Regions from separate parts of the Streptomyces sp. NPDC048361 genome, predicted to be linked through region 1. Evidence: predicted binding sites of a transcription regulator. Region 1 holds the regulator's gene; each other region holds the start of a gene.
The links. Region 1 encodes HrcA, which represses chaperone genes, less so after heat shock. Its sites were predicted from a motif close to TTNGCACTCNGNNNNNCNGAGTGCNAA; they were not measured.

Region 2: a site for HrcA is predicted at 2,405-2,431, ahead of groES (co-chaperone GroES). Genes of this name have one in related genera too.
Region 3: a site for HrcA is predicted at 2,221-2,247, ahead of groL (chaperonin GroEL). Genes of this name have one in related genera too.

What each region holds. Positions count from the first base shown of each region.
Region 1 covers NZ_JBEZKW010000006.1:168,002-172,280, forward strand. Annotated here, with positions in the region: gene AB0D31_RS05770 (nitronate monooxygenase) at 1-711, opposite strand, end outside; gene dnaJ (molecular chaperone DnaJ) at 968-2,104, opposite strand; gene hrcA (heat-inducible transcriptional repressor HrcA) at 2,105-3,124, opposite strand; gene AB0D31_RS05785 (MBL fold metallo-hydrolase) at 3,434-4,156, shown strand.
Region 2 covers NZ_JBEZKW010000024.1:1,334-5,612, forward strand. Annotated here, with positions in the region: gene AB0D31_RS16105 (class I SAM-dependent methyltransferase) at 1-125, opposite strand, end outside; gene AB0D31_RS16110 (polysaccharide deacetylase family protein) at 221-1,126, shown strand; gene AB0D31_RS16115 (polysaccharide deacetylase family protein) at 1,146-2,222, shown strand; gene groES (co-chaperone GroES) at 2,577-2,885, shown strand; gene groL (chaperonin GroEL) at 3,022-4,279, shown strand, end outside.
Region 3 covers NZ_JBEZKW010000054.1:26,325-30,603, reverse strand. Annotated here, with positions in the region: gene AB0D31_RS26630 (DUF4097 family beta strand repeat-containing protein) at 1-82, opposite strand, end outside; gene groL (chaperonin GroEL) at 466-2,091, opposite strand; gene AB0D31_RS26620 (cold-shock protein) at 2,747-2,950, opposite strand; gene AB0D31_RS26615 (MoaD/ThiS family protein) at 3,381-3,656, opposite strand; gene thrC (threonine synthase) at 3,749-4,279, opposite strand, start outside.

The DNA.
Region 1 (4,279 bases):
CGCCGTGCCCAGTTGCGCCGCGTCCGCGCCCGCCGCGAGCACCGCCGCGATCTGCGCGCCGCGCATCAGGCCGCCGGCCGCGACGATCGGCAGCTGGACGCTCTCGCGTACGAGGGTGATCAGGGCGAGCAGTCCGAGGCCGGCGCCGCCCGCCTGCGGGTCGTCGCGGTAGGTGCCCTGGTGGCCGCCGGCCTCGATGCCCTGCACACACACCGCGTCCGCCCCCGCCCACTGCGCGGCCTGCGCCTCCTGGGGTGTCGTCACCGTGACGATCGTGTACGTGCCGACCTTCGCGAACGCGTCGATGACGGTGCGCTCGGGGCAGCCGAAGGTGAAGGAGACGACCGGCACCGGGTCCTCGCGCAGGATGGCGAGTTTGGCCTCGTAGTTGTCGTCGCCCCCGGTGTCGGCATCGCCCAGCGGGGTGTCGTACCAGGTCACTTCGCCCGCGAGCTGGTGGCGGTAGACCTCGATGGCGGCGGGGTCGGTGTGCGGCTCCTGCGGCATGAACAGGTTGACCCCGAAGGGCCGGCCGGTCAGGCCGCGCACCTGCTTGATCTCCTGGTACATGCCGTCGGCGGTCTTGTATCCGGCGGCCAGGAAACCGAGCCCCCCGGCCTCGGAGACGGCCGCGGCCAGCGCCGGACCGGAGGCGCCGCCCGCCATGGGCGCCTGCACGATCGGATACCGGCAGAGATCGGTCAAAGCCATGCTGGCATCGTGCCACGGTGTTGCTCTCGCGCCGAATCGCCGGTTCCTGCGGGGGTGGTGACCCTGGCCACCCTGCTCAGGGGCTCCGCCCCCCGGCCCGCGCTCCTCAAACACCGCAGGAGCTGAATGCGGCCTAGGTCGCGCCATCGCTCCGGGACGCATCCCGGCGGTCCCGGCGGTCCCGGCGGTCCCGGCGGTCCCCAAAGAAGAAGGGGGCTACGGGGGTGCACCCCGTAGCCCCCTTCCCGAGCCTGGATCAGCGCCCGTTGAATGCGTCCTTCAGGCGGGAGAACAGCCCCTGCTGCCCCGGTTGGAACTGGCCCGTGGGGCGTTCCTCACCGCGCAGCTTCGCGAGCTGGCGCAGCAGGTCCTCCTGCGCCGGGTCGAGCTTGCTCGGGGTCAGGACCTCGACGTGCACGATGAGGTCGCCGCGTCCGCCACCGCGCAGATGTGTGATGCCGCGGCCGTGCAGCGGGATGGACTGGCCGGACTGGCTGCCCGGACGGATGTCCACCTCCTCCATGCCGTCGAGCGTCTGGAGCGGCACCTTGGTGCCGAGCGACGCCGCCGTCATGGGGATGGTGACCGTGCAGTGCAGGTCGTCGCCGCGACGCTGGAACACGTCGTGCGCCACCTCGTGGATCTCCACGTACAGGTCGCCCGCGGGGCCACCGCCGGGGCCGACCTCGCCTTCGCCCGCGAGCTGGATCCGGGTGCCGTTGTCGACACCGGCCGGGATCTTCACGGTGAGGGTACGCCGCGAACGGATCCGGCCGTCGCCCGCGCACTCCGGGCACGGGGTGGGGACGACGGTGCCGAAGCCCTGGCACTGGGGGCAGGGCCGCGAGGTCATGACCTGGCCGAGGAAGGACCGGGTGACCTGGGACACCTCGCCGCGACCGCGACACATGTCACAGGTCTGCGCGGAGGTGCCGGGGGCCGCGCCCTCGCCCGAACAGGTCGTGCACACCACGGCGGTGTCGACCTGGATCTCCTTGGTGGTGCCGAAGGCCGCCTCGTTGAGGTCGATCTCCAGCCGGATCATGGCGTCCTGGCCGCGGCGGGTCCGCGAGCGCGGGCCGCGCTGGGATGCCTGGCCGAAGAAGGCGTCCATGATGTCCGAGAAGTTGCCGAAGCCGCCCGCGCCGAAGCCGCCGGCCCCGCCGCCGCCCGACGACGACAGCGGGTCCCCGCCGAGGTCGAAGACCTGCTTCTTCTGCGGATCCGACAGGACCTCGTACGCGGCGTTGATCTCCTTGAAGCGCTCCTGCGTCTTCGGGTCCGGATTCACATCCGGGTGGAGTTCGCGTGCGAGGCGCCGGAACGCCTTCTTGATCTCGTCCTGTGATGCGTCGCGGCGCACGCCGAGTACGGCGTAGTAGTCCGTGGCCACTTACGACTCCGCCAGGATCTGTCCGACGTAACGTGCCACTGCGCGTACCGCTCCCATCGTTCCGGGGTAATCCATGCGGGTCGGTCCGACCACGCCGAGTTTGGCGACCGCCTCGCCGCCGGAACCGTAGCCGACCGACACGACGGACGTGGAGTTCAGTCCTTCATGGGCGTTGTTCTCGTGCCCGATGCGTACGGTCATGCCCGATTCCTTGGCCTCGCCGAGCAGCTTGAGGAGCACGACCTGCTCCTCAAGTGCTTCCAGCACCGGCCTGATGGTCAGCGGGAAGTCGTGTCCGAAGCGGGTCAGATTGGCGGTGCCGCCGATCATCAGCCGCTCCTCGGTCTCTTCGACCAGGGTTTCGAGGAGGGTGGCGAGGACCGTCGTGACGGTTCCCCGGTCCTCCGGTTCGAAAGATTCCGGCAGGTCCTGCACGAGCTGCGGCACGTCCGCGAAGCGGCGCCCCACCACCCGTGCGTTGAGCCGGGCCCTCAGGTCCGCGAGCGCGGCCTCGCCGAACGGCGCCGGGCAGTCGACCATGCGCTGCTCGACCCGGCCGGTGTCCGTGATCAGCACCAGCATCAGCCGGGCCGCCGCGAGGGAGAGGAGCTCCACGTGGCGCACGGTGGACCGGGTCAGCGACGGGTACTGGACGACCGCCACCTGCCGGGTCAGCTGCGCGAGCAGCCGCACCGTGCGGGCCACGACGTCGTCCAGGTCGACCGCGCTGTCCAGGAAGTTCTGGATCGCGCGGCGCTCGGGCGACGACAGGGGCTTGACGCCCGCGAGCCGGTCGACGAAGAGCCGGTAGCCCTTGTCGGTCGGGATGCGGCCGGCGCTGGTGTGGGGCTGGGCGATGAAGCCCTCCTCCTCCAGGACGGCCATGTCGTTGCGCACGGTCGCCGGGGAGACGCCGAGCGCGTGACGCTCGGTGAGGGCCTTGGAGCCCACCGGTTCCTCGGTGCCGACATAGTCCTGGACGATGGCGCGCAGCACCTCGAGCCTGCGTTCACTGAGCATCGCGCACACCTCCAGTTGCCGTCCGTTTGGCACTCACTGTGTGCGAGTGCCAGCAATCCCCCGGCCAGTGTACGGCCGACCGGTACGCCCCTAGCAAGGGCAGTCCCCCGCAGGCCCCGCAGCCCGTGCGGCCGGGTGCGGCCCGGTGCGCGCCCCGCAGCCCGGTACGGCCCCGGCGCGGCCCCGGTGCGAACCCGGTGCGGCCCCGGTGCGAACCCGGTGCGGCCCCGTGGAAGGACAGCCCCGTACAAGGGCGGCCGACCACGCTACCGTGCGGCGTCGCCGGTCGATTGCCGATAGCGTCGCCTCATGGACGTCAGTTGGGAAGAGTTCGGCTGGGAGCGGCTCGGTGTGGGGGTGGGGCGCAGACGCCTGCCCGGCTGGGACGCGACCGTCGGGCTGATCGCCGGAGCGGACTCGCTGCTCCTCTACGACACCGGTGCGACGCTGCGCGAGGGCGCCGAACTGCGGGCGCAGGCGCAGGCACTCTTCGGTCGCCGTGTGACCCATATCGCGCTCAGCCACCCCCATTTCGACCATGTACTCGGCACGGCGGCCTTCTCCGGGGCCGAGGTCTACGGGGCCGTCGGCATCGAGCGGGTCCTGACCCGCGAGGAGATGCGCGCCGACGCGGTGCAGCAGGGGGTGCCCGAGCGGGACGCGGCCGAGGCGGCGGACCTCCTGGTCGTGCCGCACCATGCAGTGTCGGGCGAGTGGACGCTCGACCTGGGCGGGCGTCAGGTGCTGCTCGCCAACGTCGGGCCCGGGCACAGCGGGCACGACCTGGTGGCGCTGGTCTCCGCGGGCACCGGGTCCCCGGAGGTCGTGTTCTGCGGCGACCTCGTGGAGGAGTCGGGCGAGCCCCAGGCGGGCCCCGACGCGGTGCCCTCGCGCTGGCCCGGCGCCCTCGACCGGCTGCTCTCGCTCGGCGGCGAGCAGGCGGTGTACGTGCCCGGCCACGGGGCGGTGGTGGACGCCGCGTTCGTACGCGCTCAGCGTGACCAACTCGCGGGCCGGTTCGGCGTGTCGTAGCCCGGGCCCGGCCGTATCGTCTGACGCATGCGCAGCTACAGCCCCGATCCGACCCCGCCCTGGCTGCATCCCCCGGGGGCCAACCCCCGGACCCCCGGCCGCACATCCTGCCCGTCCCGCCGC
Region 2 (4,279 bases), on a different contig from region 1:
CTGGTGGCGACCGCGAGTTCCTGCGCGGGGTCGTACTCCCGCAGGGATGCGAGCAGGGCGCGGCCCTCGTCGGCCAGCAGGAGGGAGAAGGTGTCGAGGTCGTTCACCCCGTCATTGTCGTCCAGCGGCGGCCCCGCTGTGGGCCAGGCGGGCGATGGTGGGGTCCGTGACGGCGGTGTCGTACGGGTCGGGGGGCCCGTGCCTGACAGGATGCGGCGCCATGCAACTAGTACGACAAAAGGGAAAAACCAGAACCAAGGCCGCCTGCGCCGTTCTGACCCTCGCCGCCGCCCTGCTCGCCTCCGCCTGCTCCTCCGAGGACGCGGGCTCGGGCCGGCCGGGGCCGCAGGCCGCCCAGCAGGGGGCCGCCGGAGCCCTCACCAGTCAGGCCGACCAACTCAAGCACGCCGAGGCCGCCCGGCTCGCGGCGGTGAAGAAGTGGGGGCTCGCCAAAGCGCCCCTGCTCGCGCCCGCGGCGCCCGCCGTCAAGCCGAGGATCACCAACCGGCCGGGGTTCGAGACCGACGGCGGCGACTCGCTGCCGCCCGTCTTCACCACCGTCCCCACCAAGGACAAGATCGTCTTCCTGACGATCGACGACGGCGCCGAGAAGGACCCGACCTTCCTGAAGATGATGCAGGAACTGCGCATCCCCTACAGCGCGTTCCTCAGCGACTACCTGGTCAAGGACAACCACGAGTACTTCAAGAAGATGCAGGGCCTCGGCGTCACGCTCAACAACCACACCCTCAACCACCGGTACATGCCGGCGCTCTCCTACGACGAGCAGCGGAAAGAGATCTGCGACCAGCAGGACAAGATCGGCCAGTGGGCCGGCAAGCGTCCCCGGTTGTTCCGGCCGCCGTACGGTAACTACAACGAGGACACCCTCAAGGCCGCCAAGTCGTGCGGGATCGAGGCCGCGCCGCTGTGGGCGGAGGAGGCCTTCACCGACCACATGGAGTGGCGCGAGTGGGACCGCGACCTGCACCCCGGCGACATCATCCTGACCCACTTCCGCGGGCGCGAGGACTGGAACGGGACCATGCCCGACATGGTCCGCCAGGTGATGAAGGTGATCACCGACAAGGGGTACGCCGTGGCCCGTCTGGAGGACTACGTGTGAGCCGGTCCGGGGAGCAGAGGTGAGCCGGGCGCGCCGGATCCGGGCCGCCCTGGCCGGGCTGCTCGCGGCCGGCGCGCTGCTCGGGCCGCTGGCCGGGTGCTCGGAACCGACCGCGCCCGTCGCCCCGTTCAAACGGCTCGGGCGCAAGGCCGCCCAGCACGCCGTGCCGCCGCCCGGGTCCGACGCGCGCATGGCCGCCGCCCGGCGCTGGGGCCTCGCCGCCCCGCTGGCGCCCGCACCCCGGCCGGCTCGCGTCAGGGGCGGGTCCGGGGTGCCGTTCGTCGTCGACCGCGTACCGGTGCGCGCGAAGGTGGTGTTCCTGACGTTCGACGACGGGCCGGTCGCGGACCCCGCCTTCCCGCGCATGATCCGCGATCTCCGGCTGCCGGTCGCCCTGTTCCTCACGGGCGCCGACACCGGTACGGAGGCCCGCGCGGGCGCCGACGGCGAGGGGGACGCACACGGCGACCGGGGTGTCGCCGCCGCTCCCGCTTCCGCCGCGGCTCCGGCGACCGCCGCCGACCCCGGCGCCGCGGCCGCAGTCGACCCCGGCGCCGCGGCCGCCGCCGACTCCGGCGCCGCGGCCGCCGCCGACTCCGGCGCCGCGGCCGCCGCCGACTCCGGCGCCGCGGCCGCCGCCGACTCCGGCGCCGCGGCCGCCGCCCGCACCGCCCGCGCCCGGGTGGACGCCTTGCGAGCCCTGGGGGCCGGGATCTACAACCACACCCTCGACCACCCCGATCTGCGGACCCTGACGTACGAGCGGCAGCGGGCGCAGATCTGCGGTCAGCAGGACCGGCTCGCCGCCCGGTACGGGACCCGCCCGAGACTGTTCCGGCCGCCGTACGGGTCCTACGACGCGCGTACCGTACGCGCCGCGAAGGAGTGCGGGGTGCGCGCGCTGGTGCTGGCCCGCGTCACGATGACGGCCGACGGTCTGCGGTACGCCGAGGGGGCCCGGGTGCTGCGCCCCGGGGACATCGTGCGGACCCGGTTGCCGGGGCCCGGCGCCGGTGCGACGCGCATGACGGCGCAGGTACTCGAACAGATCCGGTCGCGCGGCTTCACCGTGGGCCGCCTTGAGGACTATCTCTGAGCCCGCGACGATCCGCATTGCTCTGAGCCCGCGATGATCCGGCGGCTCTGAGCCCGCGATGCTCCGGCGGCTCCGAGCCCGCGATGATCCGCCGGCTCCGAGCCCGCGATGATCCGCCCGCTCCGAGCCGCCACGATCCGCCGTGTTCTGCGCCCGCGAGGATCCGCCGTGAAGGTACGAGATTGGCACTCCGCTTGACCGAGTGCTAACCGTCGTCCTAGTCTCGCTTCTGGCACTCCCCACTGGAGAGTGCCAACACAGCGACGGGCAGGTCCGGCACCCGCGACGACGGATCCACCTGGTCGCCACCCAAACAGTTAACCCCGTGAGATCTCCGAAGGGGGAGACCGGATCGTGACGACCACCAGCTCCAAGGTTGCCATCAAGCCGCTTGAGGACCGCATTGTGGTCCAGCCGCTCGACGCCGAGCAGACCACGGCCTCCGGCCTGGTCATCCCGGACACCGCCAAGGAGAAGCCCCAGGAGGGCGTCGTCCTGGCCGTGGGTCCGGGCCGCTTCGAGAACGGCGAGCGTCTGCCGCTCGACGTCAGCACCGGCGACATCGTGCTGTACAGCAAGTACGGCGGCACCGAGGTGAAGTACAACGGCGAGGAGTACCTCGTCCTCTCGGCCCGCGACGTGCTCGCGGTCATCGAGAAGTAATTCACCGGAGTACGCGAGTACTTCGAGTTCGAAGCGAATGCTTTGAGAGCTGCGCCCCTGGTCACCCCGCTGATTGCCGGGCGGCGAGGGGCGCAGTGTCATTAACCCGAGTTTTCGAGAGGGCTGAACCGCTCCCATGGCGAAGATCCTGAAGTTCGACGAGGACGCCCGTCGCGCCCTTGAGCGCGGCGTCAACAAGCTTGCCGACACGGTGAAGGTGACGATCGGTCCCAAGGGCCGCAACGTCGTCATCGACAAGAAGTTCGGCGCCCCCACCATCACCAACGACGGTGTCACCATCGCGCGCGAGGTCGAGCTCGACGACCCGTACGAGAACCTCGGTGCCCAGCTCGTCAAGGAGGTGGCGACCAAGACCAACGACATCGCGGGTGACGGCACCACCACCGCGACCGTGCTGGCTCAGGCGCTCGTCCGCGAGGGTCTGCGCAACGTCGCCGCCGGTGCCTCCCCGGCCGCCCTGAAGAAGGGCATCGACGCCGCGGTCAAGGCCGTCTCCGACGAGCTCCTCGCGACCGCCCGTCCCATCGAGGACAAGACCGACATCGCCGCCGTCGCCGCGCTGTCCGCCCAGGACAAGCAGATCGGCGAGCTCATCGCCGAGGCCATGGACAAGGTCGGCAAGGACGGTGTCATCACCGTCGAGGAGTCCAACACCTTCGGTGTGGAGCTCGAGTTCACCGAGGGCATGGCCTTCGACAAGGGCTACCTCTCGCACTACATGGTCACCGACCAGGAGCGTATGGAGGCCGTCCTCGACGACCCGTACATCCTGATCAACCAGGGCAAGATCTCCTCGATCCAGGACCTGCTGCCGCTCCTGGAGAAGGTCATCCAGGCCGGCGCCTCCAAGCCGCTCCTGATCATCGCCGAGGACGTCGAGGGCGAGGCGCTCTCCACCCTGGTCGTCAACAAGATCCGCGGCACGTTCAACGCCGTGGCCGTCAAGGCCCCGGGCTTCGGCGACCGCCGCAAGGCCATGCTCCAGGACATCGCCACCCTCACCGGTGCGACCGTCATCGCCGAAGAGGTGGGCCTCAAGCTCGACCAGGCCGGTCTGGACGTGCTCGGCACCGCGCGCCGCGTCACCATCACCAAGGACGACACGACGATCGTCGACGGCGGCGGCAACAAGGCCGACGTCGAGGGCCGCGTCAACCAGATCAAGGCCGAGATCGAGGCCACGGACTCCGACTGGGACCGCGAGAAGCTCCAGGAGCGCCTCGCGAAGCTCGCCGGTGGCGTCTGCGTGATCAAGGTCGGCGCCGCCACCGAGGTCGAGCTCAAGGAGCGCAAGCACCGTCTGGAGGACGCCATCTCCGCGACCCGCGCCGCGGTCGAGGAGGGCATCGTCTCCGGTGGTGGCTCCGCTCTGG
Region 3 (4,279 bases), on a different contig from region 1:
ATGCGCTGAGCCCGCCCACCGCCAGCGCGGCCAGAGTCATGGCACCGAAGATACGGGCCCGCGGCTGGGTGGTACTGGTCATGAAGTTCCCCCGCATGTGCGTCAGTTGGGGTCACCCCCGTTCGAGTGGTCGGAGGGGGCGCGACCCCCGTGCCCGCCCCCTCCGATCATCAACGTAACCCGGCCCGTGTGCCTCGCACCATGGAGCCAGCACCACCCTCGGGGTTCGGGTTTACGTACCCCCGGGGTACGGGCCCCGGCGTACGGAGACCCCCGGGGTACGGGCCCCGGCGTACGGAGACGCGAACCCCCCGTTCCGCGGTCCCGGCGAGCACGAAAACGACAGGCCCCGGGGGGCGGCACCGAAACGGCCGAGGGCGGCACCCCCTTGGCAGGGGTGCCGCCCTCGGCGTTCAGCTGTGTGCAGCGAACCGCGTGCTGCGTGGAGCTACCGATCCGGGAGGATCAGAAGTCCATGTCACCGCCCGGCATGCCGCCCGGGGCACCGCCGGCGGCGGCCTTCTCGGGCTTGTCGGCGATGACGGCCTCGGTGGTGAGGAACAGCGCCGCGATGGAGGCGGCGTTCTGCAGCGCGGAGCGCGTGACCTTCGCCGGGTCGATGATGCCCTCGGCGATCATGTCGACGTACTCACCGGTCGCGGCGTTCAGGCCGTGGCCGACGGGCAGGTTGCGCACCTTCTCGACGATGACGCCACCCTCGAGACCACCGTTGACGGCGATCTGCTTGAGCGGGGCCTCCAGGGCCAGCTTCACGGCCTTGGCGCCGGTCGCCTCGTCACCCTCGAGCTCAAGCTTCTCGAACACCGCGGAGGCCTGGAGCAGGGCCACGCCACCACCGGCGACGATGCCCTCCTCGACGGCCGCCTTCGCGTTGCGAACGGCGTCCTCGATGCGGTGCTTGCGCTCCTTGAGCTCGACCTCGGTGGCCGCGCCCGCCTTGATGACGGCCACGCCGCCGGCGAGCTTGGCGAGGCGCTCCTGGAGCTTCTCGCGGTCGTAGTCCGAGTCGCTGTTCTCGATCTCGGCGCGGATCTGGTTGACGCGACCCTGGACCTGGTCGCTGTCACCGGAGCCGTCGACGATCGTCGTCTCGTCCTTGGTGATGACGACCTTGCGGGCGCGGCCGAGCAGGTCGAGACCGGCGTTCTCCAGCTTGAGGCCGACCTCCTCGGAGACAACGGTGCCGCCCGTGAGGATGGCGATGTCGCCGAGCATGGCCTTGCGGCGGTCGCCGAAGCCCGGGGCCTTGACGGCGACGGACTTGAAGGTGCCGCGGATCTTGTTGACGACCAGGGTCGACAGGGCCTCGCCCTCGACGTCCTCGGCGATGATCAGCAGGGGCTTGCCCGACTGCATGACCTTCTCGAGGAGCGGGAGCAGGTCCTTCACGGAGCTGATCTTCGAGTTGACGATCAGGATGTACGGGTCGTCGAGCGACGCCTCCATACGCTCCATGTCGGTGGCGAAGTACGCCGAGATGTAGCCCTTGTCGAAGCGCATGCCCTCGGTGAGCTCAAGCTCGAGCCCGAAGGTCTGCGACTCCTCGACGGTGATGACGCCTTCCTTGCCGACCTTGTCCATCGCCTCGGCGATGAGCTCGCCGATCTGGGTGTCGGCGGCGGAGATGGAGGCCGTCGAAGCGATCTGCTCCTTGGTCTCCACGTCCTTGGCCTGCTCCAGGAGGGCGGCGGAGACGGCCTCGACGGCCTTCTCGATGCCGCGCTTCAGGGCCATCGGGTTGGCGCCGGCGGCGACGTTGCGCAGACCCTCGCGCACCAGGGCCTGGGCGAGGACGGTCGCGGTGGTCGTTCCGTCACCGGCGACGTCGTCCGTCTTCTTGGCGACTTCCTTGACCAGCTCGGCGCCGATCTTCTCGTACGGGTCCTCGAGCTCGATCTCCTTGGCGATGGAAACACCATCGTTGGTGATCGTGGGGGCGCCCCACTTCTTCTCGAGGACGACGTTGCGGCCCTTGGGGCCGAGGGTGACCTTGACGGCGTCGGCGAGCTGGTTCATCCCGCGCTCGAGACCGCGCCGTGCCTCCTCGTCGAACGCGATGATCTTGGCCATGTGAAGTGGTCCTCCCGGACAGGGGTGGCGTTCTTCGTGGACCGTGCCGGTGCCCGCGACGGACGGCCTGCAGGCCTTGTGGTTCCTTGCCCCACTCGGTCTGCGGACCTCACTGACGCGATCCAAGTTCTGTCACTCTCACTGGGAGAGTGCTAAGCCCAATGATTAGCACTCGGCACCTGCGAGTGCAAGCGAGTCTCTTGAACCGGGGCCCTCTACTTACCGGTGTTGTCCGGTTCCCCCGGGGTCGGCGGGGGCTCCGCCCCCACGCCCCCGGCGCCGGCTTGCGGCCGGACTCCCTTGCGCCGTTCCCCGCGCCCCCTCTATGACCCCGTTCGCTTTCGGGTGCGGGCCGTGCTGGGTTGCTCGCGCAGTTCCCCGCGCCCCTGTAGGACACCCGGTTGCCGAATGGTCGCGACCCCCCGCGGGCACAGCCGCCGCCTTTACGTCACAGGCCCTCGCCCCTGTAGGGCACCCGGTGCCGAACGGTCGCGCCCATCGCGGCGCAGTCGCCGCCCATACGTCACACGCCCGCGCCCCCTTAACTACTCGGTGCGGGGGCCGAGCCCTAAGTAGGTGGGGGATGCGTGAAGGGGGCCACCCAATGGGTGGTCCCCTTCATGCGTGAGTGCGTCGGTGGCCGATCGCGCCGAGATCAGACGGCGAGCTTGACCATGTCCGCCTGTGGACCCTTCTGGCCCTGCGAGATCTCGAACTCGACTCGCTGACCTTCTTCAAGGGTGCGGTAACCGTCCATCTGGATCGCACTGTAGTGGACGAAAACATCCGCACCACCGTCGACCGCGATGAAGCCGTACCCCTTCTCCGCGTTGAACCACTTGACGGTGCCCTGAGCCATGCCTAACTCCCCTATTACTGGCCCTTGCACGGGGCCACACTTCGCGGACCCGGGTCAGACCTGCACCCTCCGACAGGAGAGGGTGTGCGCCGGAACGCGTCGACCGCGGCTGAATGTATCTGCCCAACTGCCCTCTGCAACAGGTCAATCGGACGAGAATTCCGGGCGCACTCAGGGAGCGGAATGCCATCAATTCAACATTCCGGGGCAAGTCGGGCCGGGCAAAGCGCACTTAGGGCGCAAAGGGCTCACAGACTTTGACCCCATGTTGTCGCGTTCTCATATGCGCTTGGCACTCGAAGCGAAGGGGCTTCCCCAACTGTACCGCGCTCAACCATATGGAATAGCCCCCTCCGCTTCTTATGCGGAGGGGGCTATTCCATATGTGCCGGGAACGGAGAAGGGCGCGGAGGGCGCGGAGAAGGGCGCCTCAGCCGCCCGCTACCGCCGGAATGATCGAGACGCCGGCGCCGTCGGGCGTAGCCGTCTCCAGGCCCTGCTCAAAGCGCACGTCGTCGTCGTTGACGTACACGTTGACGAAGCGGCGCAGCTTGCCCTGGTCGTCCAGAACGCGCGCGGCGATCCCGGTGTGGTTCTTCTCCAGGTCGGCGATGACCTCGGCGAGGGTGCCGCCCTCGGCGGCGACCTCGGCCTTCCCGCCGGTGTAGGTGCGCAGGATCGTGGGGATGCGGACGTTCACGCTCATGGGTTCGGTGCTCCTAATCGTTCAGGATCGGCGGTGGCTCGGGCGCCGCTCGGCGAGCCGGGCCCGCGTCGCGCGGACGGCCGGCTCCATGCTCAGTGGGCCAGGCCCGCGTCGCGGAAGGCGTCCAGGCTCGGGCGGATGGTCGCGGTCGCCTGGGACGTGGCGGCCACCGCGTCGAGGGTCTTGAGCCCGTCACCGGTGTTGAGCACGACCGTGGTGAGCGACGGGTCGATGAGACCGGCCTCGATGAGCTTCTTCGTGACGCCGACCGTCACACCGCCCGCGGTCTCCGCGAAAATGCCCTCGGTACGGGCGAGCAGCTTGATGGCGTCGACGATCTGCTCGTCGTTGACGTCCTCCACCGCGCCGCCCGTACGGCGCGCGATGTCCAGGACGTACGGGCCGTCCGCCGGGTTGCCGATGGCGAGCGACTTCGCGATGGTGTCCGGCTTCTGCGGGCGTACGACGTCGTGCCCGGCCTTGAAGGCGGTCGACACCGGGGAGCAGCCCTCGGCCTGGGCGCCGAAGATCTTGTACGGCTTGTCCTCGACGAGACCGAGCTTGATCAGCTCCTGGAGCCCCTTGTCGATCTTGGTGAGCTGGGAGCCGGAGGCGATCGGGAT